Regions from separate parts of the Kitasatospora sp. NBC_00458 genome, predicted to be linked through region 1. Evidence: riboswitches for the same ligand, from Rfam matches in the RefSeq annotation. Region 1 holds a riboswitch; each other region holds the start of a gene.
The links. A riboswitch is a leader RNA that binds a small molecule or an ion and turns the genes downstream of it on or off. The one in region 1 is predicted to bind cyclic di-AMP.

Region 1 (7,735 bases):
CCCCCCGCCCGCGGCGGCGCCCGGCGTGCGGACCCGCGTTCGGCCACCGTTCTCCGGCGCTTCGGCCACGGGTGGCCGACGCGTCGCCGGGTGCGCGCCTCCTACCGGAGACCGAGGCGATTACCGCTGGTCGGCGGGTCCGGAGCCCCGCCGCGGACCGCTAGGGTGGGTGGTCGCGCCCCGGCGACGGCCCCGTTGCGAACGGGGAACCAGGGCGGCCCTCCCGGGTGTCCTTCCCCCGGGGGCGGGGGAGTACGAGGCGTGGGAGCAAACAAGACATGGGTCTGACGAGCCACAAGGTGCTGGCACTGACCGTCCTGATCGCCGTCGCGGCGATGGCCGGGACGGTCTGGCTGTGGCCGAGACTGTCGAAGCGGACGTGGCAGGCGGTGCTCGGCCGGATCGGCGCGCTGTGCGCGACCCAGCTCACCGTGCTCGCCGCGCTGGGCCTGGTGGCCAACAACTACTTCGCCTTCTACAGCAGTTGGGACGACCTGCTGGGGACGGGCGACAGCGGCCCGGTGGTCATCCACAACAAGGCGGACGCGTCCGGCCGGCTGCGCGTCGAGACCATCGGGCACGCCGAGGTGAAGGGCGGCGGGGCGCTCGGCCGCGACCCCAGGCAGTCCGGCGAGATCCGCGAGGTCCGCATCGACGGTGCCACCACCCGGCTGTCGACCGAGGGCTACGTCTACCTGCCGCCGCAGTACTTCCAGCCGGAGTACGAGCAGACGCAGTTCCCCGCACTGGTCGTCAGCACCGGCTTCCCCGGCATCGCCAAGAACCTGGTGACCCGGCTGAACTACCCGGGCGCGGCGCTCAAGCTGCTCCAGGAGGGCCGGATGCAGCCGACCGTGCTGGTGCTGGTCCGCCCCTCGCCCGCACTGCCGCAGGACACCGAGTGCGAGGACATCCCGGGCGGCGCCCAGTCCGAGACGTACTTCACCAAGGACGTGCCCTCGGCGATCCAGGCGACCTACCGGGTCTCCGCCGACCCGCGGGCGTGGGCGTTCATGGGCAACTCGACCGGCGGCTACTGCGCGCTCAAGCTGGCCATGCGCCACCCGGAGGTCTACCCGACCGCCGTCTCGCTCTCCGGCTACTACCAGGCCGCGGAGGACCCGACCACCGGGGACCTCTTCAAGGGCAGCGAGCAGCGGCGCAACGAGGCGGACCTGATGTGGCGCCTCAAGAACCTCCCGCAGCCCGGGGTCGCCGTCCTGCTGGCCGGCACCAAGGAGGGCGACGGCAACTACCGGCGCGAGACGGAGGCGTTCGTGGCCGCCGTGCGCAGCCCGATGAAGGTCTCCTACAGCATGCTGGAGACCGGCGGCCACAACTTCGAGACCTGGAGCAAGCTGCTCCCGTCCTCGCTGGAGTGGATCTCCCAGCGCCTGGTGGTGCCGGGCCGGTCGTCCGACCAGCCGGTCTGACCGGTCCCGGCCGGCACCTCGGGGGACCGGCCCGCACCTCGGGGGACCGGCCCGACGGGCCTCAGGCCACGGACTGCAGCGTGCCGGTGTGCAGCTCGCCGACCCGGCCGCCCTCGCCCTCGTACGTCCAGAACGCGCGGACCGTCATCCGGCCGAGGTCCATGACGTGGCTGACGGTGATGCCGCTCTGCTCGGTCCAGCTGACGAAGTACACCTGCGGCCCGACCTCGGCGACGTGCAGGGCGACGTCCTCCCACTGACCGGCCGACTCGCCGAGGCCCTCCCAGCGCAGCCGCTTGCCGTCGGCCGAGTAGGCGTTGCGGAAGGCCGCGCCGTTGTCGACCTGGAACAGGAAGGTGCGGCCGGCGAAGCCGGGCAGGGGGGCGGTCATGGTGGGGCTGGTCCTCGTCTCTCATGCGGTACTCGGTGTGTCCGGACGGTTCCGGCACGGGTTGGATCTCCAACCTATCCGACTGCCCCGTCTTTCGCGGCGTACTCGGGCATCGGGCGACAGCCTGCGGACCGGTGCCCGCGCCGGACCCGCGGCGGCCCCACCCGGTCCGGCCCCACCCGGCTCCCCGTTCCGCCGGGCGCACCGGGCTCCCGGGCCCGCCGGACCCTCCGGGCCGCGCGAACGGGGCCCCGCCGGGGCCGGAACCCGCCCCGGCGGGGGTGCGGGCCGGAGCGGCCGCGCCAACTGATCAACTCCGCAGGCACGTTGATCATCCGCGCGGCCCGGCCTGTGACCTGCGCGACAACCGCCCGTACGGAGTTGTCCGGCCCCCGACGGCCTGCCTAGCCTGCAGGGGCGTCCGCTGTCAGCGGACTCCCGCCGTCGGGACGCCGAGTCCTGTCCACCCGCCGGCCGGCACCCGAGCACCACAGCGGACGGGAGCGGGGGACCCAAGGTCAGTGCCCCGGTCCGTGCGCCCCCGCGCCCCGGACCGAGGCTAGGGGTGAAGCCGCTCCACAGGCGGCCGGGCAACCTCAGCCCGAACCCGACAGCTCACCTCGCAGGCGTCGCAGAGGACCAAGCCATGCCCACTGCCCCGCAGCAGCAGCCTGCCCGGCGCCACGCGCCCCGCCACGCCCGCCCCTCCCACCGGGGCCGCACCGCCGCCCTGGCCGTCACCGGAGCGCTCGCCGTCACCGGCGCCGGCCTGCTCGGCGTCCCGGCCCTCACCGGTGCCCAGGCCGCCACCGCGCCCGCCGCGGCCGCGCCCACCGTCACCCAGGACGGCCTCACCCCGGCCGCGATGGTCGCCGGCAAGGCCTCGGCCGCGTCGCTGAGCGTCCACTCCTCGGCCTGCTTCACGGCCAAGACCGTCGGGGTCGGCATCCGTGACGCGGCCGGCCGCAACCTCGACTTCCCCGGCAGCGCGAGCAACGCGCAGATCTGCCCGAGCGGCCTGTCGATCACCACCGGCTCGCGCACCCTGGCGGCCGGCACCTACACCCAGTTCGGCTTCTGGCAGGACCTCGGCGGCGCCTGGCACAACCTGCCCTCCCGCCAGCTCGTGGTCTCCTCCGCCGTCACCCCGACGCCGACCCCCACCCCGACGCCGACCACGCCGCCCGCCACCGGCGCCCCCGTCGCGGGCAAGAAGCTGACCTGGTCGGACGAGTTCAGCGGCCCCGTCGCCTACGGTTCCCGCTGGACCGGCGACCGCAGCAGCGCCTACCACTACGGCAACCACAACCCGGACGACAACAAGCTCGACTGGCTGAACAAGAACAACGTCACCGTCTCGGGCGGCGCCGCCACCTTCACCGCCAAGCCGGGCGCCAACAAGCTGGAGAACGGCAAGCAGTCCTGGGACACCGGACTGCTCACCACCGAGTACTCCAGCGAGGGCTTCCAGGTGAAGACCGGCGACTACGCCGAGACCCGGGTCAAGCTCCCCGCCGGCACCGGCGCCTGGCCGGCGCTCTGGACCTGGAAGAACGGCAACGGGGAGATCGACACCTTCGAGTACCACCCCGACAACCCGAACCTGCTGGAGCTGACCAACCACGTCAAGCCCGGCCACCTGTACTACACGGACGCCAAGGCGATCTCGAAGGACGGCTGGGTCACCATCGGCACCCACTACGGCGCCACGTCCGTGGACTGGTACGTCAACGGGGTCAAGGTCTTCTCGGACGGCAAGGGCGTCGGCACCGACTGGTCCGCGTACCTGATCCTCAACCTGTCCCTGAGCGCGGGGCAGTACCACCCCGCGCCCCAGGGCACTGCGCCGATCACCTTCGCCGCGGACTACGTCCGGGTCTACCGCTAGGTCGTACCCGCGAGGACGTGCCCGCGAGGACGTGCCCGCGAGGACGTGCCCGCGAGGACGCCGACCCGGCGGACGGCACTTTGCAAAGTGACACTTTGCAAAGCCGTCCGGACGGGAACCCGGCGTCCGTGGAGACCGCCCGCCCCGGCCGGGGCGGGCGGTCTCAGGCGGTCTGCACGACCTGGATCGTGAACGGCTGCCGGTTGTTGGCCTCGTTGCGGTCGTCGTCGCTGCGCACCGCGACGTAGCCGCCGGACAGCTCGCCGAGGGGGACGGTGGGGGCGAGCCGGACCGGGATCAGGGCGGTCGCGCTGCGGAAGACGCCGAGTCCGGCCGGGAAGGTGCAGCGCACCCGGTGGCCGTTCTGGAACTCGTAGCAGTTCTCCGGGAAGAACGGCCCCTCGGCCGTCACCCCCTCCGGCAGGGTGACCACGACGGTGAACGCGGAGGCCGTCCGGTCCGGTCCGCCGTTGCCGATGAAGGCGTGCACCGTGGTGGTGCCGCCGGGGGCGGCGGCGTCCGGGTCCAGCCGGACCACCTCCAGGTCCGAGTCGGAGGGCGCCGGGGTCACCGCGGGCGCGGCCGCCGCGTTCTCCTTGCCCGGATCGGTGCCCGCCGCCGGGCCGTCGTCCGGACACGCCCACGCCGGTCCGGCGGCCAGCGCCACCAGCGCGGACCCCACCGTCAACGACCTGCCGAGGAAGCTTCGTACGGACCCTCTGCGCGACATCGCCGCTCACCCTGCCTCTGCGTTCGTGCGCCCCGCGCCGTCGCGGGCACGTCCCGACCCACAGTGACCGACCCTTCCCCCGCCGCCGGGGCAACCCGCCCTCGGGTCGCTCCACTGGGCGAACGCGGGCGCAGGAAGTCGACGGCGCCGACTTCCTGCGCGGGAGACCTCCGGCGGCGCCCGGTCAGGGGGCCAGGACCTGCCCCAGCCGGGCCGCGATCCCGTGCATCACCGGCACCAGCGAGGCGGTGCCGACCTGCTCCTCCAGCGCCCGGATCCGGGCCTCCGGACCGGACACCGACAGCGCCGTCGGGGTGGGCGAACCCGGCACCGCGAGCGCGATGCAGCGCACCCCGATCTCCTGCTCCTGGTCGTCGACCACGTAGCCGCGCTCGCGCGCCTCGGCGAGCTGGCGGAGCAGCTCCTGCGGGTCGGTCACGGTGTGCGGGGTGTGCGCGGGCAGCGGGTTGGGGCCCAGGACGGCGCGGGCCTCCTCCTCGGGCAGCTGCGCCAGCAGCGCCTTGCCGACGCCGGTGCAGTGCGGCTGCACCCGGCGGCCGACCTCGGTGAACATCCGCATTGAGCGCCGCGACTGCACCTGCCCGACGTAGACCACCTCGCCGCCCTCCAGCACGGCGAGGTTGGCGGTCTCGCCGGTGGCCTCCATCAGCTCGGCCAGGTAGGGGCGGGCCCAGCTGCCGAGCAGCCGCCCGGAGGTCTCGCCGAGCCGGATCAGCCGCGGGCCGAGGGTGTAGCGGCGCGCCGTGTCCTGGCGGACATAGCCCTGCTGCACGAGGGTACGAACCAGGCGGTGGATGGTGGGCATGGGCAGGCCGGAGGAGGAGGAGAGTTCGCTGAGCGTGGCCACGCCGCCCGCGTCGGCCAGCGCCTCCAGCAGCTGGAAGGCGCGTTCGACGGACTGCACGCCGCCGCCGGAGCGCTCCGGGGCCGGCGCCCGCTCGGGTGCCGGGTCGGGCGCGCCGTCCGGAGCTCTGTCGGGCACGGGGTCGGGCGCGGTGTCGGAGGCGCGGTCGGAGGTCGGGGCCACCGGCGTTCCCTTCGCTGTCGGGGGAGGAGTACAGTCCCAGCGATCTCCTCAACAAACCGTTGAAATTCTGTATCGCGGAAACTAGTCTCCACCTTACAGAATCAAGCCCTCCGTTTGCTGGGGTTCGGATCAACTGTCGGTCAACCGCCGCAAGGATCAACTGTCTTAGGAGTGTCCTGCTCATGGCTTCAGATCAGGGACCCGGCGCCCCCTCCGCCGCTCCGGTCGTCACTGTTGCCGGTCCGCGTGTCCACCGGGCCGAGGAGGTGCTCACTCCGGAGGCGGTCGCCTTCGTCGTCGGCCTGCACCGCGCGTTCGAGGGGCGCCGCCGCGAACTGCTCGCCCGCCGTCGCGCCCGCCGTGCCGAGATCGCCCGCACCGGCACCCTGGACTTCCTCCCGGAGACGGCCGCCGTCCGCGCCGGCGACTGGCGGGTCGCCGAGGCGCCGCGGGCCCTCCGGGACCGGCGGGTGGAGATCACCGGCCCCACCGACCGCAAGATGGTGATCAACGCCCTCAACTCCGGCGCCCGGGTCTGGCTCGCCGACTTCGAGGACGCCACCTCCCCGACCTGGGAGAACGTCGTCAGCGGCCAGATCAACCTGATCGACGCCTTCGAGGGCAGGATCGACTTCACCTCCCCGGCCGGCAAGGCCTACACGCTCCGGCCCGCCGCCGAACTGGCCACCGTCGTGGTCCGCCCGCGCGGCTGGCACCTGGACGAGAACCACCTGCTGGTCGACGGCGAACCGGTGGCCGGCGCCCTCCTCGACTTCGGCCTCTACTTCTTCCACAATGCCGGCCGGCTGCTCGCCCGCGGCGCGGAGGACCCGAACTCCGGCCCGTACTTCTACCTCCCGAAGACCGAGAGCCACCTGGAGGCGCGGCTCTGGAACGACGTCTTCACCCACGCGCAGGCCGAACTCGGGATCCCGCACGGCACCGTCCGGGCCACCGTCCTGATCGAGACGATCACCGCCGCGTTCGAGATGGACGAGATCCTCTACGAGCTGCGGGAGCACGCCGCCGGACTCAACGCGGGCCGCTGGGACTACCTCTTCTCCATCGTCAAGAACTTCCGCGACGCCGGCGCGCAGTACGTCCTGCCGGACCGCAACAGCGTGACCATGGCCTCACCGTTCATGGCCGCCTACACCCGGCTGCTCGTCCGGACCTGCCACCGGCGCGGCGCCCACGCGATCGGCGGGATGGCCGCGTTCATCCCCAGCCGCAGGGACCCGGAGGTCAACGCGGCCGCGCTGACGAAGGTCACGGCCGACAAGGAGCGCGAGGCGGGCAACGGCTTCGACGGCTCGTGGGTCGCCCACCCGGACCTCGTCCCGGTCGCCCGGGCCTGCTTCGACGCCGTCCTCGGCGAGCGCCCGCACCAGAAGGAGAACCCCGGTCCGGCCGGGCCGGTCACCGCCGCGGAACTGCTCGACGTCGCGGGCGCCGGCGGCAGCTGCACCCGGGTGGGGCTGCACAACGCCGTCCAGGTCGGCATCCGCTACATCGAGGCCTGGCTTCGCGGCCTGGGCGCGGTCGCCATCTTCCACATGATGGAGGACGCCGCGACCGCGGAGATCTCCCGCTCGCAGATCTGGCAGTGGATCCACAACGGCGTCGTCCTCGCGGACACCGGGGAGAAGGCCACCGCCGACCTCTTGCGCCTCCTGGTGGCCGGGGAACTGGCCGGGCTCCGGGCCGAGCTGGGCGACGAGGCCTACGCCGCCGGACGCTGGCGCGAGGCCGCCCAGCTCTTCGAACAGGTCGCCCTGGCCGAGGAGTTCGCGGACTTCCTGACCCTCCCCGCGCTCCCCCTGCTGGGCTGATCCCCAACCTACCCGCCGCAACGCCCGCCGCCCTCTGCCGTGTTGGAGCAGAGGGCGGCCGCTTTTCCGCCGTCCCGTACGGTGCGGCCGGCCGCCGGCGCGCGTCCGGCTGGCCGGGCCGGGCGGGCACGCCCGTGGGCGGGAACGCCGCCGCCCCGGACCCTCGCCGTGGGTCCGGGGCGGCGGTCCGCCGGGAGCCCCCGAGGGGGTGTCCGGCGGAGTCCGGGTGACGCACCGTCCCTGGGCGGCCCGGAGTTCAAGGGGGATGCTCGCGTGCGGAGGCAGGAGGCAGGAGGCAGGAGGCAGGAGGCAGGAGGCAGCAGGCAGGAGGCAGGAGGCAGGAGCGGAGGAGGGGCGGACGGGCCGCGGATCAGACCGGGCGCGCGGCGAGCTCCCGGGCCGCGCGGGCGCAG
Region 2 (7,735 bases), 4.7 Mb from region 1:
GACGTCCCGGGCCAGTTCGGGGGCGATCTGCCGGGCCGGGCGGCCGGAACCGCGGTACCCCGTCCAGTCGGCGGCCCCCTCGGAGAGCCAGAGCGGCGTCCAGGCCCGGGTGTCGGCCCGGGTCGCCACGTGGACCGCCTCGTGCGTGGTCACCACCTGGCGGCCGAAGGCGCTCAGCCGCCCGTACGCCGCCGGGTTGATCACGATCCGGTCGGCCGGGGCGTGCCGGGGTGCCCCGGGCGCCGCGACGGTGACCGCCGCCATCCCCGCCCAGCCGGGCGAACCGTCCTCCACCAGCCGGGCGAACTGTTCCTCGGTGGAGGGCAGTTGGAGCAGCAGCCGGCCCGCCCAGGCGGCGCCCCAGACCTCCTCGACCGCCGGGACGGCCCGGTCGCCGACGGCGGCCAGCCCGGCCAGTGCGGCCGGGTCGGCCAGGCCGAGCACCAGGCAGCGCCCGCCGGCCGCGGCCCGGACGGTTCCGAGGTCCCACAGCGGCGGCGGACCGCCGGCGCCCTCCTCCCGCTCCACCCGCAGCCGGCCGCCGCTCCCGGCCAGCGCCAGCCTGCGCGGGTGCACCACCGGCTCCTCGTCGTACCCGGTCACCGTGACCGCCAGCTCGGCGGTGGCGGAGCACCGGCCCGCGGCGTCCGCCGGGCCGAGCAGCAGGTTGCGGTAGACCGCCCGGAGCGGGAGCTCCGGCGGCCCCCCGGTCAGGGCCCGGGCCCGCTCGTCCAGCACCGCCAGCGCCTCGGCGTGCCCGTCGGAGGCGGCCGCCGCGGGCCCGGCCGGGCCCGCCCCGGGCAGCGAGAGCTGGGCGAGTCCGGCGGCCGCGAGCAGCAGGGCGCCGCGCCGGGACAGCGCACGGCCGCCGCCCGGGGCGTCCGGGGCGGCGGCCGGAGGGGGGCCGGGGCGGCTCAGAGCCGGATCACCCCCGCGACCGGCATCGCGTTGACGCTCTCGTAGCGGACCTTGGCGCCCGGGTAGGGGGCGTGCACGATCACCCCGCCGCCGGCGTACATCCCGACGTGGTGCATGTCCCGGTAGAAGATCACCAGGTCTCCCGGCCGCGCATCGGAGAGGCCGACCCGCCGGCCGGCGTACGCCTGGGCCTGCGAGGTGCGCGGCAGGGTCACTCCGGCCTGCCGCCAGCTCCAGTACATCAGACCGGAACAGTCGAACGCCTTGGGCCCGGTGGATCCGTACACGTAGGGCGAGCCGATCATCCTCACGGCGGCGGCCAGCGCGGCGGCGCCTCGCTCGGAGGCGGGCGGCGTGGTGCCGAGGTCCAGCCGGTCGGTGCCGCGGGTGGCGCGCTGCTCGGCCTCCCTGGCGTCCTGCGCCGCCAGCCTGGCCCGCTCGACGGCGCCGAGGCTGTTGAGGAGCCGCTGCGCCTTGGCGAGCCGCTGCTGGATCTGCTGCTTGCCCTCGGCGAGCGCCTTGCGGGTCTGGTCCAGTTCGGCGAGCTTGGCGGAGGTCTCGGCCCGGCGCTGGTCCAGCCCGCGCTGGCGGGCGATCACCTCGCGGAGCGTCTCGTTCTGCCGCTCGGCGGCCTGGTCGAGGCTGCGGGCCCGGGAGAGGTAGCCCTCCGGGTCGGTGGAGAGCATCAGCTGGACGGTCTGCGCCATGCCGCCGCCGCGGTACTCGGCGCCGGCCACCGCGCCGAGGTCGCCGCGGAGCCGGTTCAGCTCGTCCTGGGCCACGGCGATCTGCTGCTGGAGGGTGCCGGTCTCGTGCTGGAGCTTCTGCTGGGCCTCCTGGGCGGCGTTGTACCGCTCGGACGCCTGCTCGGCCTCGTCGTAGAGCTGCTCCACCTGGGCCTTGACGTCCTTGCGGCCGGCGGGCCCGTCCGGGGAGCCGGGCGCGGCCTGGGCGGTGCCTCCGGTCGCGACGCCCAGCGCGGTGGTGGCCGCCGCGGTGAGCACCAGCGCCCGGGCTAGGGCGTGCGCGCCTGACAGCGGGGAACGGCGGTGCACGGGCATGCGGCGTCGGCTCCGATCCTGCGGCAGGGTCCGCCGCCGCCCCGGGGAGGGCGGCTGGTAGCGGGAGTCCGGTGGCAGACGTTAGCGAGTCCGGGCAACCGAGTCCAAACCCCTCCCAACCCGAATATTTGACTCCTTTTCGGACATCAGCACGAGTGGCGGAAAAGCCGCAGGCCCGGCCTCCCGCGTGGGGGGACCGGGCCTGCGCAGGCCGCGTGATCGGGGATCAGAGGCGCACGATGGAGTTGACCGGCATGTTGGACGCCGCCTCGTAGCGGACCGAGGCACCCGGCTTGGGGGCGTGGATGACCTGGCCGCCGCCGACGTAGATGCCGACGTGGTGCCGGTCGCCGTAGAAGATCACCAGGTCGCCGGGCTGGGCCTGGGAGATGTCCGAGCCGATCCGGGTGCCGGCACCGGCCTGCGCCTGCGAGGTGCGCGGCAGCGACACGCCCGCCTGGGCGTAGGCCCAGCCGGTGAGGCCGGAGCAGTCGAAGCTGCTCGGACCGGTGGCGCCGTAGACGTACGGGGCGCCGAGCTTGCTCTCGGCCGCGGCGATCGCGGCGGCGGCGCGCGAGCTGTTGGCGGCGGGTGCGGCCGGCTTGGGCGCGGCGGCGGCGGGGGCCGAGGAGGCCGCGGGCGCCGACGGGGCGGCGGACGGCGCGCTCAGGTTGCTGCGCTCGTTGTCCCGGGAGGCGCGCTCGGCGTCGGCCTTCGCCTTGGCGGCCTTGGCGGCCTCGGCCTTGGCGGCGTCCGCCTTCGCCTTGGCCTCGGCGGCGGCCTTCTCCTCGGCCGCGCGGATCGCCTGGCGCTCCTGCTCGGTGAGGGTGTTGAGCAGGTCCTGGGCCTTCGTCAGCTTGCCCTGGACCTCCTCCTTGGAGGCCTTCAGCTGCTGGGTGGTCGCCTCCAGCTCGGCAAGCTTGCCCTGGGTCTCGGTGCGGTCCTGGTCGAGCCTGCGCTGCTGCTCCTGGAGCTCCTTCAGCGCGCCGGACTGGGTCGACCCGGCCTGGTTGAGGGCGTCGGCCTGGTTCAGGAAGTTGTCCGGGCTGGAGGAGAGCATCAGCTGGACGGTCTGCGATATGCCGCCGGTGCGGTACTGCTCGCCGGCGATCTCGGAGAGGCCGCCCTGCGCCTCGGTCACCACGGCCTGCTGGCGGGCCACCTTGTCCTGCAGCTCACCGACCTGCTTCTGCAGCTCCTGCTGCTTGGCCTGGGCGCCGTTGAACTTCTCGGTCGCGATCTCGGCCTGCTCGTTGAGCTGGTCGACCTGCTCCTTGACCTGGTCCTTGGTCGGGGCCGGGTCGGCGTGGGCGCCGGTCTGCGCGGAGAGCGCGACGGTGGCGGCGGCGAGACCGGTCAGGATCGAGACCCGGGTACGGCCGGCGGGCTTGGGACGACGATGGGACGCCACGAAGGCGGACTCCTTCTTCCTCATCCGCCTACCGGGTGAGCTGACGGGTTCGGGCGGAAGCGTGCCCTACGACGCCTCACCGTCCGCTCCCGCGGCCGACCTGGCGCCGATTCACCCCGGAGGAACGTGGTTCCCCGGCTCCGGTCCACAGCCACCCGCGGTGCGGGCCTCTCACTCGGACGGGCGACTGGCCCGTCCCGCTGCTTCACGAACTCGGCGGTAAACCCCCGCCGCCACCCAGGCTGGGTGATCGACTGTGCGGTGGTTCGAGACACGACCCTAGTAACAGATCCGTGATCCGTTCAAATCCTTGTCGGAAAAAAGCCAGAAGAATACCCAAGTTCTTTTGTGAATATGACCATGTGTGATCGCCGCTCCACACGGAGCTGATCGTTCCTCACCCCGCGGCCGAACCCGCGCCCGAAACGACCGCGCCACCCCCGTTCGGAGGTGGCGCGGATCACAGGGCCTTCGGCGGGCCCGCGGGCGTGTCGTGGCGGACCGTCAGGCGGTCGGACGCCCCGGCGGCCCCTGCGGCGTCAGACGCGGCGAATCGTGTTGATCTTCATGCCGTCGGCCTTCATCACCTTGATCACGTCGCCGGTGCGCGGCGCGTGCACCACCATGCCGTTGCCGATGTACATGGCGACGTGGCTGCGGTCGTCGCGGTAGATGATGAGGTCGCCCGGCTGCGCCTCGGCGAGCGACGGCACCCGGGTGCCGTAGTTGCCCTGCGCCTGCGAGGTGCGCGGCAGCGAGACGCCGGCCTTGCCGTACGCCCAGACCATCAGACCGGAGCAGTCGAAGCTGTTCGGACCGGTGGAGCCCCAGCCGTACGGCTTGCCCTGCTGGGCCATCGCGTTGGCGACCGCGGCGCCGGCCATGCCGGAGGCCTGCGGCAGCGCGCCCAGGTCGGGCCGCTCGGTGCCGCCGCGGGAGGCCCGCTCCTGCTGCTGCTGGGCCGCCTTCAGGGCCGCGCGGTCGGCGGCGCTGAGCGAGTTCAGCAGGTCCTGGGCTTCCTTGAGCTTCTTGTTGACCTCGGCCTTGGACTGGTTGAGGTCCTTGGTGGTGGTGTCCAGCGAGGCCAGTACGGCGGCCGCCTCGGCCTTCTGCTGGTCCAGCCGGCGCTGCTGGTCCTGGAGACCCTTCAGCGCCTCGGTCTGGCTGGAGCTGGCCTGCTGGACGCTGGAGGCCTTGTCCAGGTAGCCGGACGGGTCCGAGGAGAGCATCAGCTGGACCGACGGGTCGATGCCGCCGGTGCGGTACTGCGCACCGGCCACCTCGGCCAGCCCGGCCTGAAGCTGGGTCATCTGCTCCTGACCGCGGGCCACCTGGTCCTGGAGCTGGTCGGCCTGCTTGCGCAGCTGGTCGGTCCGCTCCTTGGCGCCGTTGTAGCGCTCGGTGGCCTGCTCGGCCTCCTCCTGCAACTGGTCGATCTGCGCCTTCACGTCCTCCTTCTTGGGGGACGGGCTGGGCGCGGCGTGCGCGGCGACCTGGGCGGAGAGGGCGACCGCGGTCGCAGCGGCCGCAGTGAGCACGGACACCCGCGCGCGGCTGGGCTGCTTGGGACGGCGGTGGGAGGCCAAAAGACCGGCTCCTTCTTCCAATGGACTCACCTGTTCGGGTGAGAATCCGGAAAATAGGTTTGACGCCAGACCCTAGTGAAGATCCACGCATTGCGCCACTCCCCCGTTGGCGTGAACCCGTCTCCCCCGCCCTGACTTCACGAGATCCGCACATCACCGCAACCCGGGCACTGACCAGGCGTCATTCCCGTCCCCCGGATCCGGGGGACGGTTACGGCCGGGCCAGCCGGTTGAGCAGCAGGACGGAGGCCACGGGGCGCGCGCCGGCCTTCCGCACGCCCTCCGCGACCTCCCGGTCGGTGGAGACCACCACCACCGGGCGCCCCTGCGGCTCGGCCCGCACCAGCCGGCGGATCAGCTCGTCCGCCGTCTCCCCCGTCCGGCTGAACCGCACTCGCACCCCGCGCGGCGGCGCCATGATCACCGGCACGTCCAGGTCCTGGCCGTCGAACACACAGGTGACCTCCGCCTGGGTGCGCTGGGCCAGCATCGCCAGCCCGCCCAGCAGCCGGATCCGCTGCTGCTCCAGCGGCAGCGTCGGGTAGCCGGTCTTGGTCACGTTGTAGCCGTCCACCACCAGATGGACCTGCGGGATCGCCAGCAGCTGGTCCAGCAGCGCCGGGTCGTCCTCCGCCAGGCCGCGCCGCGCCACGTCGTGCGGCGAGGCCGAGCCCGGCACCACCGCCTCCACCAGGTCCGCCGGACGGATCTGCGACACCGGCAGCGCCAGCTCCCGCTGCAGCCCCTGGGCCGACTGCAGGACGGTGTCCAGCAGCAGCCGCAGCCGCATGTCCTCGACGCTGCGCCCCTCGCGGGCCGACCGGCGGCCCTGCTCCACGGCGTTCTCCAGCTCCGTCACCCGGTGCCGCAGCCGCCGCGTCTCGCTCTCGCCGGCGCTCCGCTCGGCCGCCGTCTGCGCCCTGACCGCCTCCAGCTCGGCGGCCAGCTTGCGGGTCTCGGCCTGCGCCCGGCGGGTGTCGCTCTCCAGCGAACGGACCTTCCGGCGGAGCGACTCGGCCTCCTTGCGGACGTCCTCCGACTCGGCCCGGTGCCGGTCCAGGTCGGCCCGCGCGGCGGCCCTCAGCTCCGTCAGCTCGGCCTGCAGCTTCTCCACCAGCCGGGCCGCCTCGGCCGCCGCGCCCTCGGCGCCGGCCCGCTCGGCCTCCTCGCCCGCCTCCGCGACCAGCCGGCTCCAGCCCGCCGAACGGACCAGGTAGGCGGCCGCGGCCACGTCCATCGGATCGGCGGCGCCCGGCACGGTGCCCGCCTCCAGGGCCCGGACCAGATCGGGCTGGCCCAGTCTCAGCCGCTCCGCTATCCGCACCCGGAAGGCCGGCTCGGACTCCAGCGCGGCGGCCAGCGCGGTCGCGGCGTACTTGGCCCGGCGGGCCGGGGTGAACTTGGCGTACTGGCGCAGCGACTGCGGCAGCTCACCGAGCGGCAGGCCGCCGAGCGCGTCGGCGGCCAGGCCGACCACCCGCCGGCGCACCCCCTCGGGCAGCGGGCGGTCCAGGCGCTCGGCGGTCGCCTCGGCCTCCGCCTCCGCTTCGGACCCGCCGCCGCGGTCCGGCCGGTCGGGCGCGTCGTCCGCCCCGGAACCGCCGTCCGGGGACCGGCCGGGGGAATCCGCCCCGTCGTGCGCGTCCGCTCCGGCCGCTCCACCGTCGGCTGCCGCCGGTTCGTCACCGCCGCCGGGCTCCTCGCCGGAGGCAGTCCCGGCCGCGCCCTCGGTTCCGATGGGAGCGGCCCCGGCCGCGTCCGGCGCCTGCGCGTCCACAGCGGGCTGCTGCCCCTGCGGCCCGGCGGGCTCCTTCGCTGCGTCCACCACGTCCTCGGCTCCGATCCTGGTCCAGCGGGGGACGGCCGGTGGCCGCCACCCCCGTCACACTCCGCGCGTTCTCTCCGTATTGTCCCGTGCGGCGGACGGCCACGCCGTGTGCCGCCCACCGCACGGACCGGGCATCAGCCCTGCTCGCCGGCGGCCTCGGCCCCGGCGTCCGCCGCGCCCGGACGGGCTACCAGCTCGACCTGGTCCACCGCGTTGCACCAGCGGCAGCGCACCGACTCCACGGTCTCGCTGAGGATCTGGGTCTCCTCGACCTTGGACTCGCCGGCCAGGTCGAAGTGGAGGAACTCGGTCACCCGGGCGGTGCGGGTGACGTCGAAGCGGGTCAGGTTTCCGCAGAGCGTGCAGCGCCAGCGCGTCTCGGCGGTCAGGGCGGGGACGGTCATCGGGGGTCCTCTCGGGTGGTCCCTGGATGGGCTCAGGCGCTCCCCCCGGAGCCCCGGCGTCGGCGGCGGGAGGCGGGAATGCCCGCCCCAAGCCTATTGCCTGGGGCAACCTTCGTGACCACCGGTCACGGCGATCGCCGCCTTGGGCCACCTGCCGTAACGACGCGGTGCCGGCCGGCCCGGCGGAGGGATGCTTGGCCGCATGGCGATCCCGGTCCTCGACCACGCCGGTGCACGGGACGGCCGACCGGCCGCCACCGCTCCGGCGGTCTGCTACGTGCTGATCGCGCTCAACACCCTGGTCTTCCTGCTCGGGCCCGCCGCCGGACTCAACCCGCTGTACGGGCGCGGCCAGGAGCGGGTCTGCGCCGAGCAGCGCTACGAGCAGCGCTGGGGGACCGTGCCCGCCGAACTGCTGACCGGGCACCCGCTCACCGCCGAACAGCTGGCCGAGGCCCCCGACCCGGTGCCCGGCTGCCCGGCCGCGCCGACCCCGGGGAAGCACCCGGCGCTCTCGGTGCTCAGCG
Region 3 (7,735 bases), 2.0 Mb from region 1:
CCCGCACGTGTTCGGGGACGCCGAGGCGGCGGGTTCGGCCGAGGTGGAGGCGAACTGGGAGACGCTGAAGGCCGCGGAGAAGTCGGATCGCGAGTCGGTGCTGGACGGCGTGCCGGCCGGGCTGCCGTCGCTGGCGTACGCGGCGAAGCTGGTGTCGCGGGTGCGCCGGTCCGGGTTCGGGGGCGTGCCGGACGAGGCGTACGAGCTGCCCGCGGAGCTCACGGCGGAGTCGGCGGGCGGGCTGCTGCTCGCGGTGGCCCAGCGCGCGCACGACGCGGGGGTGGACGTGGACGCGGCGCTGCGGGCGGCGGCACGCGGCTACCGCGACGCCGTCCGTGCGGCCGAGGGCCTCAAGCCCGAGTAGCCGACCGAGGCCGAGTAGTCCGCGCCGCCCGCGCGGCCCGAGCAGCCCGAGTAGCCCGTTCCGCCCGCGCGGCCGGCTCCGCCCGCGCCCCCGCCCCCTCAGACCCGCGCGACGTCCTCCACGGGCCGCCGCCGCTGCGCCGGGACGACCTCGCCGATCGCCTCGCCGACCAGCGCGACCAGTTCCGCGAGCCGCTCCAGGTCGAGGTGGGCGGGCAGTTCGGCGAGCGAGACGATCCGCTCGCCGCCCGGTCCGGCCACACAGAACAGGTCGATCGGTCCCAGGTGCTTCTCGGCGGTGTCGACGAGGGCGGCGACGTCGCTGGGGCGGCGGATGTCGCCGCAGACGCCGACGACCGGACAGCCCGGTCGGTCGAGCTCCGTCGCGAGGTCCTCGGCGATGCCGACCTGCTGGTCGGCGATGAGGAGCCCGGCGGCTCCGGCGGCCGTGAACCTGCGGGCGAGGTCGGCCCCCGACCCGCCGTTGAGTACTGCGATCACGACGACCGAACCGGTGACCCGCATGGTGTTGCTCCTCCCTGTGGGCGGCTCCGCACCGGCGCCCACGGACATCTTGCGGAGGATCGTAGGCACGTCCTGACCCCCCGCAACAGGGAATACCCCTCAGGTGACCAGGCTCACGCCTCCCGGGTCCGGAGTACACCCGGGATACCGTCCTCCCATGCCAGTTCAGCCCGCCTCCGACCGCCCTCCGCTCTTCACCTGGGAGTTCGCCGCCGACCCGTACCCGGCGTACGCCTGGCTCCGGGAGCACGAGCCGGTGCACCGCACCACCCTGCCGAGCGGGGTGGAGGCGTGGCTGGTGACGCGGTACGCGGACGCCCGGCAGGCGCTGGCGGACGGCCGGCTCTCGAAGAACCCGGTGCACCACAGCGGGCAGGCGCACCGCACCGGCCGGGTGGGCATCCCGGGGGAGCGCCAGGCCGACCTGATGACGCACCTGCTGAACATCGACCCGCCGGACCACACCCGGCTGCGCCGCCTGGTGTCGAAGGCGTTCACGCCGCGCCGGGTGGCGGCCTTCGAGCCCCGGGTGCAGCAGCTGACCGACCGGCTGATCGACGGCTTCGCGCAGCGCGGGAGCGCCGACCTCATCCACGAGTTCGCCTTCCCGCTCCCCATCTACGCGATCTGCGACATGCTCGGGGTGCCGCCGGAGGACCAGGACGACTTCCGGGACTGGGCCGGGATGATGATCCGGCACGGCGGTGGTCAGCGCGGTGGCGTGGGGCGCGCGGTGAAGAGGATGCGCGCGTACCTGGCGGAGCTGATCCACCGCAAGCGGGCGGACCCCGGGGACGACCTGATCTCCGGGCTGATCCGGGCCAGCGACCACGGTGAGCACCTCACCGAGAACGAGGCCGCGGCGATGGCCTTCATCCTGCTCTTCGCCGGGTTCGAGACGACCGTCAACCTGATCGGCAACGGCACCTACGCGCTGCTGCGCAACCAGGGGCAGCGGGCGCTGCTCCAGGATTCGATCGCCCGGGGCGAGAGCGGTCTGCTGGAGACCGGGATCGAGGAACTCCTCCGCTACGACGGGCCGGTGGAGCTGGCGACCTGGCGGTTCGCGACCAGCCCACTGACCATCGGCGGAGTGGAGATCCCGGTCGGTGACCCGGTGCTGGTGGTGCTCGCGGCGGCGGACCGCGATCCGGCGCGGTTCGCCGACGAGAACACCCTCGACCTGGCGCGCGCGGACAACCCGCACCTGGGCTTCGGGCACGGCATCCACTACTGCATCGGCGCCCCGCTGGCCCGGTTGGAGGGGAGGGCCGCGCTGGCCACCCTGCTCACCCGGCTGCCCGATCTGCGGCTCGCGGGCAGTCCCGGGGACCTGCGGTGGCGCGGTGGTCTGATCATGCGTGGACTTCGTGAACTTCCGGTGGAATTCACCCCGGAGAAAGCGCCCACGGAGGCTCCTACCGGACCTTCCGCCGACACTCCGGCTGTCGGCTGACCCGGCCCGCGACACGCTGACGGCGGGTCTCCGGCGCGCCTCTGTGCGTGGGTTGAACCACCATCAACCCGGACATAGCGCCTCTGTTGGTGGGCAATCGATCGCCTGACGTGATTTCCGTGTGATACCGACGATATGAGCTTGTGATTGCTCCGCGGATCTGTCTACTCTCCCTGGAGTTCGCAGCTGCGAGCCCCGAGCACGGAACGCCGAGTCCTGCCCGCCGTGCCCCGGGAAACCGACCAGACCCTGGGCAGGGGCGGGGGAACCAGGTTTGTTGCCGTCCCCACGGCTTGGGGTGAAGCCGCCTCGTGCGGCCGGGCCACCTCCCGGTCCGAACCCGACAGCTCACCTCGCAGGCGTGCGGAGAGGGACCTTCATGCTGTTCGTTGGAAACGGCCGTCACCGTCGTCGCACCCAGACCGAGAAGGCCATCGCCGTAGCCGGTGTCGCCGGCGTCGGCCTGGCGATGCCGATCCTCAGCGCCACCGGCGCCTCCGCCGCCCCGGTCTCCACCTGGGACGCCGTCGCCCAGTGCGAGGCGGGCGGCAACTGGAGCATCAACACCGGCAACGGCTTCTACGGCGGCCTGCAGTTCACCTCCAGCACCTGGAAGGCGTTCGGCGGCACCGCGTACGCGCCGCAGGCCAACCAGGCCTCCAAGGCGCAGCAGATCTCGGTGGCGGAGAAGGTCCTCGCCTCGCAGGGCCCGGGCGCCTGGCCGGTCTGCTCCAAGAAGGCCGGTCTGAGCAAGGGCGGCGCCCCGGCGTCGGTCGACACCTCGGCGGACTCCTCGGCGGACGCCAAGCCGGCGGCCCAGCAGCCGACGGCGCCGAAGCACGCCTCGCCGAAGCCCGAGACGCCGAAGCCCGCCCAGCAGCCGCAGCAGGCCCCGAAGCACGCCGCCCCCAAGCCGCAGGCCCAGCCGCAGCAGCAGGCCCCGAAGCCGCAGGCCGAGCAGTACGTGCAGCAGCGCGCCGAGCAGGCCCAGCCGCAGGTGCAGCAGAACGCGCAGGCCCCGTCGTTCGCCGGCAAGGCCGGCTGGGACGCCGACGCGAAGGTGTTCTGGTACCAGAACAACGGCGCCTGGTACTGGACCAGCCACCAGAGCGTCTACCAGCAGTACGCCGCCCCGGCCGCCGCCCAGAGTGCCCCGGCCGCCCAGAGCGCTCCGGCCGCCCAGCAGCGCGCCGGCCACGGCTACACCGTCCAGGCCGGTGACACGCTCGCCGGCATCGCCGCCGGCCAGGGCGTCTCCGGCGGCTGGCAGGCGCTGTACGACGGCAACCGCGGCACGGTCGGCGGCGACCCGGACCTGATCGTCCCCGGCCAGGTGCTGACCCTCGGCTGATGCCGGTCCGCTCCGTCCGGCCCGCACGGTCCGTCCGGCCCGCTCCGTCCGTTCGGGCCGGGCCGGTTCGACCGGGCCGGGCCGTCCGGTCGACGGACCGGCGGCAGGGGGGCGGGGCCGGCCGGTCTCGTCCCCCTTCGTCCGGATCCGGCCCCTCCCCGTGGGTCAACCAGGTGAACTACCGGTGGGTAGCAGTGCCACACGCTGAGACGGGACCGAGGCCGACGTGGCCCGGAGAGCCCGTGCGGTTAGGCTCTGGTCGTAACGACTCCGCAATCGTCCGGCCGACAGCACCCCACCGTCAGCCGAACCGTCTTCCGCTAGGAGATGCCTCGTGCCGTCCATCGATGTCGTCGTAGCCCGTGAGATCCTCGACTCGCGTGGCAACCCCACGGTCGAGGTCGAGGTCGGCCTCGACGACGGCAGCACCGGCCGTGCCGCTGTCCCGTCGGGTGCCTCCACCGGTGCCTTCGAGGCGCTGGAGCTCCGCGACGGCGACAAGAACCGCTACTTCGGCAAGGGCGTGGAGAAGGCCGTCCTGGCCGTCATCGAGCAGATCGGCCCGGAGCTGGTGGGCTACGACGCCACCGAGCAGCGCCTGATCGACCAGGCCATGCTCGACCTGGACGCCACCCCGGACAAGTCCTCGCTGGGCGCCAACGCCATCCTGGGCGTCTCGCTGGCCGTCGCGCACGCCGCCTCCGAGGCCAGCGACCTGCCGCTGTTCCGCTACCTGGGCGGCCCGAACGCGCACGTCCTGCCGGTCCCGATGATGAACATCCTCAACGGCGGCTCGCACGCGGACTCCAACGTCGACATCCAGGAGTTCATGATCGCCCCGATCGGCGCGGAGTCCTTCTCCGAGGCCGTCCGCTGGGGCGTCGAGGTCTACCACACCCTCAAGGGCGTGCTGAAGGAGCGCGGCCTCTCCACCGGCCTGGGCGACGAGGGCGGCTTCGCCCCGAACCTGGACTCCAACCGGGAGGCCCTGGACCTCATCGTCGAGGCCATCCAGAAGGCCGGCTACGTGCCGGGCAAGGACGTCGCGCTGGCGCTGGACGTCGCCTCCTCCGAGTTCTACGAGGACGGCGCCTACCAGTTCGAGGGCAAGGCGCTCACCTCCGCCGAGCTCATCGAGTACTACGCCGGCCTGGTCGCCGCCTACCCGCTGGTCTCCATCGAGGACCCGCTGGACGAGTCCGACTGGGACGGCTGGAAGGCCATGACCGACAAGCTGGGCGACAAGGTCCAGATCGTCGGCGACGACCTGTTCGTCACCAACCCGGCCCGCCTGTCCCGCGGCATCGAGACCGGCACCGCCAACGCGCTGCTGGTGAAGGTGAACCAGATCGGCTCGCTGACCGAGACCCTGGACGCCGTCGAGCTGGCCCAGCGCAACGGCTACCGCTGCATGATGTCGCACCGCTCCGGCGAGACCGAGGACGTCACCATCGCCGACCTGGCCGTCGCGACCAACTGCGGCCAGATCAAGACCGGTGCCCCGGCCCGCTCCGAGCGCGTCGCCAAGTACAACCAGCTGCTGCGCATCGAGGAGATCCTCGACGACGCCGCCGAGTACGCCGGCCGCGGCGCCTTCCCGCGGTTCAAGTACGAGGGCTGACACACACAGCTCCCGCCGGTGCCCCGCCTGTTCACCCCGTAGGGTGGACGGCGGGGCACCGTCGCGACCAGGAGGGGACACCGGAGATGGCAGGCTGGAGGATCCCGGGCTTGGCGGCCCGGCCTCGGTTCACGAGCCGGGCGACCGTCCTCGTCCTGGTGCTCTGCTCACTGGTGGCGATCCTGGCGTACCCGACCCGGCAGTTCATCTCCCAGCGCTCCGAGATCACCGCGCAGCGGGCCAAGGCCGAGCACGCCCGGCAGCAGGTCGAGCAGCTCCGCCGGGAGAAGGCCCGCTGGCAGGACCCGGAGTACGTCAAGGTCCAGGCCCGCGCCCGGCTGCACTACGCGATGCCGGGGGAGACCCCGTACATCGCGGTGGACCCGGCCGCCCCGGGCGGGTCCGGGTCGTCCCTCGGCGCACCGCCGCCCGCGCAGGACCCGGCCGCCGGGCCGGTCAAGACCGGCAGGCCCTGGTACGCCAGCGTCTGGGACTCGGTGGACGCCGCCGCCACCGTCGCGGCGGCCCCCGCCCGGGCTCCGGCCGCCGCCTCCGCCCCTCCCTCACCACCCGCCCCCGTCCCCGCCGGAGACAGCTCCCCCCATGACCACTGAGAACCACCCCACCGTCTCCGACGAGGACGTCGCGGCCATCGCCGCGCAGCTCGGCCGGGTCCCGCGCGGCCTGCGCGGCGTGGCCCACCGCTGCCCCTGCGGCAACCCGGACGTCGTGGAGACCGCTCCCCGGCTGCCGGACGGCACGCCGTTCCCGACGCTGTACTACCTGACCTGCCCCAAGGCCGCCTCGCTGATCGGCACCCTGGAGGCGGACGGCGTGATGAAGGACCAGACGGCCCGGCTGGCCGAGGACCCGGAGCTGGCCGCCGCGTACCAGGGGGCGCACGAGGACTACATCGCCCGCCGCGACGCCATCGAGGTGCTGGAGGGCTTCCCGAGCGCCGGCGGCATGCCGGACCGGGTCAAGTGCCTGCACGTGCTGGTCGGCCACTCGCTGGCGGCCGGCGAGGGCGTCAACCCGCTGGGCGACGAGGCGATCGGCATGCTGGAGGACTGGTGGGCCAAGGGCCCCTGCGTCTCCGCCGACGAGGTCGCCGAGGCCGGTGCGCGGGTGGCCCGCAACCGGGCCAAGGACCAGGACAACGCGGCCGTGATCGCGGCCAAGGAGCAGAAGGCCGTCGAGCGGGCCGCCAAGCGGGCCGCCCAGGAGGCCGGGGAGGCCGGGGAATGACCGTCACCAGGGTCGCCGCGATCGACTGCGGCACCAACTCGATCCGGCTGCTGGTCGCCGACCTCGACCCGGAGACCGGGGCGATCACCGACCTCGACCGGCGGATGGTCATCAACCGGCTCGGCCAGGGCGTCGACCGGACCGGCCGGCTGCACCCGGACGCGCTGGCCCGCACCTTCGCGGCCTGCCGGGAGTACGCGGAGGTCGTCTCCGGCTTCGGGGTCGGCCCCGAGCGGATCCGCTTCGTGGCCACCAGCGCATCCCGGGACGCCGAGAACAGCGCCGAGTACATCGAGGGCGTGCGCGACATCCTGGGCGTCGAGCCCGAGGTGGTCAGCGGCGAGGAGGAGGCCCACCTCTCCTTCGTCGGGGCCACCAAGGAGTTCACCGGCGGTCAGTTCCCGGCGCCGTACCTGGTCTTCGACCTGGGTGGCGGCTCGACCGAGTTCGTGCTCGGCGACGAGGACGTGCGGGCCGCGCGTTCGGTGGACATCGGCTGCGTCCGGCTGACCGAGCGCCACTTCGGCGGCGCCGAGCTGCCCTCGGACGAGCAGGTGGCGGACGCGCGCGCGCACGTCCGGGCCGAGCTGGACCGGGCGGAGGAGGCCGTCCCGCTGACCGGGGCGGCCACCCTGGTCGGCCTGGCCGGGACGGTCACCACCATCTCGGCGATCGCCCAGGACCTGCCCGGGTACGACTCCGAGGCGATCCACCACTCCCGGATGAGCCGCGACGAGGTGGCCGCGATCGCCGACCGGCTGCTGCACGCCACCCACGCGGAGCGGGCGGCGATCCCCTCGATGCACCCGGGCCGGGTGGACGTGATCGCCGCCGGCGCGCTGGAGCTGCTGGAGATCATGGAGCGGACCGGCGCCGCCGAGGTGGTCGTCAGCGAGCACGACATCCTGGACGGCATCGCCTGGAGCATCGCCTCCTGACCGCGCGCCGCCCGCGGCCTGCTGTTCCACCGGCCCCGGGGCCCCGCCACGGGCCCCGGGGCCGGGGCGCGCCCGGGCCCGTGCGGGAAAGTTCGTGAATTTCTTCACATGGAGATCCGCCCTTTCGCCGCCCCGAGCGGTCCGGTCCGTCCGATATGTGGGACCGAAGGCCCGTTCGGCATGATGCCCGCTGGATCGCAGGTTCCGTCGCACCAGAGGTTTGAAAATCGAAA

Region 2: it holds a riboswitch for cyclic di-AMP, as region 1 does, so the genes downstream of both, OG550_RS10385 (C40 family peptidase) here and OG550_RS30055 (glycoside hydrolase family 16 protein) in region 1, are expected to answer to the same signal.
Region 3: it holds a riboswitch for cyclic di-AMP, as region 1 does, so the genes downstream of both, OG550_RS22245 (LysM peptidoglycan-binding domain-containing protein) here and OG550_RS30055 (glycoside hydrolase family 16 protein) in region 1, are expected to answer to the same signal.

Annotation. Positions count from the first base shown of each region.
Region 1 is NZ_CP107904.1:7,364,698-7,372,432, forward strand. Features, by position in the region: gene OG550_RS30045 (alpha/beta hydrolase) at 279-1,433, shown strand; gene OG550_RS30050 (phenolic acid decarboxylase) at 1,495-1,824, opposite strand; cyclic di-AMP (ydaO/yuaA leader) riboswitch at 2,379-2,447, shown strand; gene OG550_RS30055 (glycoside hydrolase family 16 protein) at 2,471-3,712, shown strand; gene OG550_RS30060 (hypothetical protein) at 3,876-4,400, opposite strand; gene OG550_RS30065 (IclR family transcriptional regulator) at 4,627-5,445, opposite strand; gene aceB (malate synthase A) at 5,673-7,322, shown strand; gene OG550_RS30075 (8-oxoguanine deaminase) at 7,693-7,735, opposite strand, start outside.
Region 2 is NZ_CP107904.1:2,643,201-2,650,935, forward strand. Features, by position in the region: gene OG550_RS10375 (hypothetical protein) at 1-738, opposite strand, end outside; gene OG550_RS10380 (C40 family peptidase) at 915-1,979, opposite strand; gene OG550_RS10385 (C40 family peptidase) at 2,206-3,414, opposite strand; cyclic di-AMP (ydaO/yuaA leader) riboswitch at 3,401-3,553, opposite strand; gene OG550_RS10390 (C40 family peptidase) at 3,930-4,976, opposite strand; gene OG550_RS10395 (NYN domain-containing protein) at 5,188-6,489, opposite strand; gene OG550_RS10400 (hypothetical protein) at 6,939-7,208, opposite strand; gene OG550_RS10405 (rhomboid family intramembrane serine protease) at 7,411-7,735, shown strand, end outside.
Region 3 is NZ_CP107904.1:5,335,591-5,343,325, forward strand. Features, by position in the region: gene OG550_RS22230 (MazG family protein) at 1-364, shown strand, start outside; gene OG550_RS22235 (SDR family NAD(P)-dependent oxidoreductase) at 463-888, opposite strand; gene OG550_RS22240 (cytochrome P450 family protein) at 1,046-2,344, shown strand; cyclic di-AMP (ydaO/yuaA leader) riboswitch at 2,575-2,722, shown strand; gene OG550_RS22245 (LysM peptidoglycan-binding domain-containing protein) at 2,724-3,695, shown strand; gene eno (phosphopyruvate hydratase) at 4,030-5,316, shown strand; gene OG550_RS22255 (FtsB family cell division protein) at 5,427-5,930, shown strand; gene OG550_RS22260 (DUF501 domain-containing protein) at 5,920-6,564, shown strand; gene OG550_RS22265 (Ppx/GppA phosphatase family protein) at 6,561-7,502, shown strand.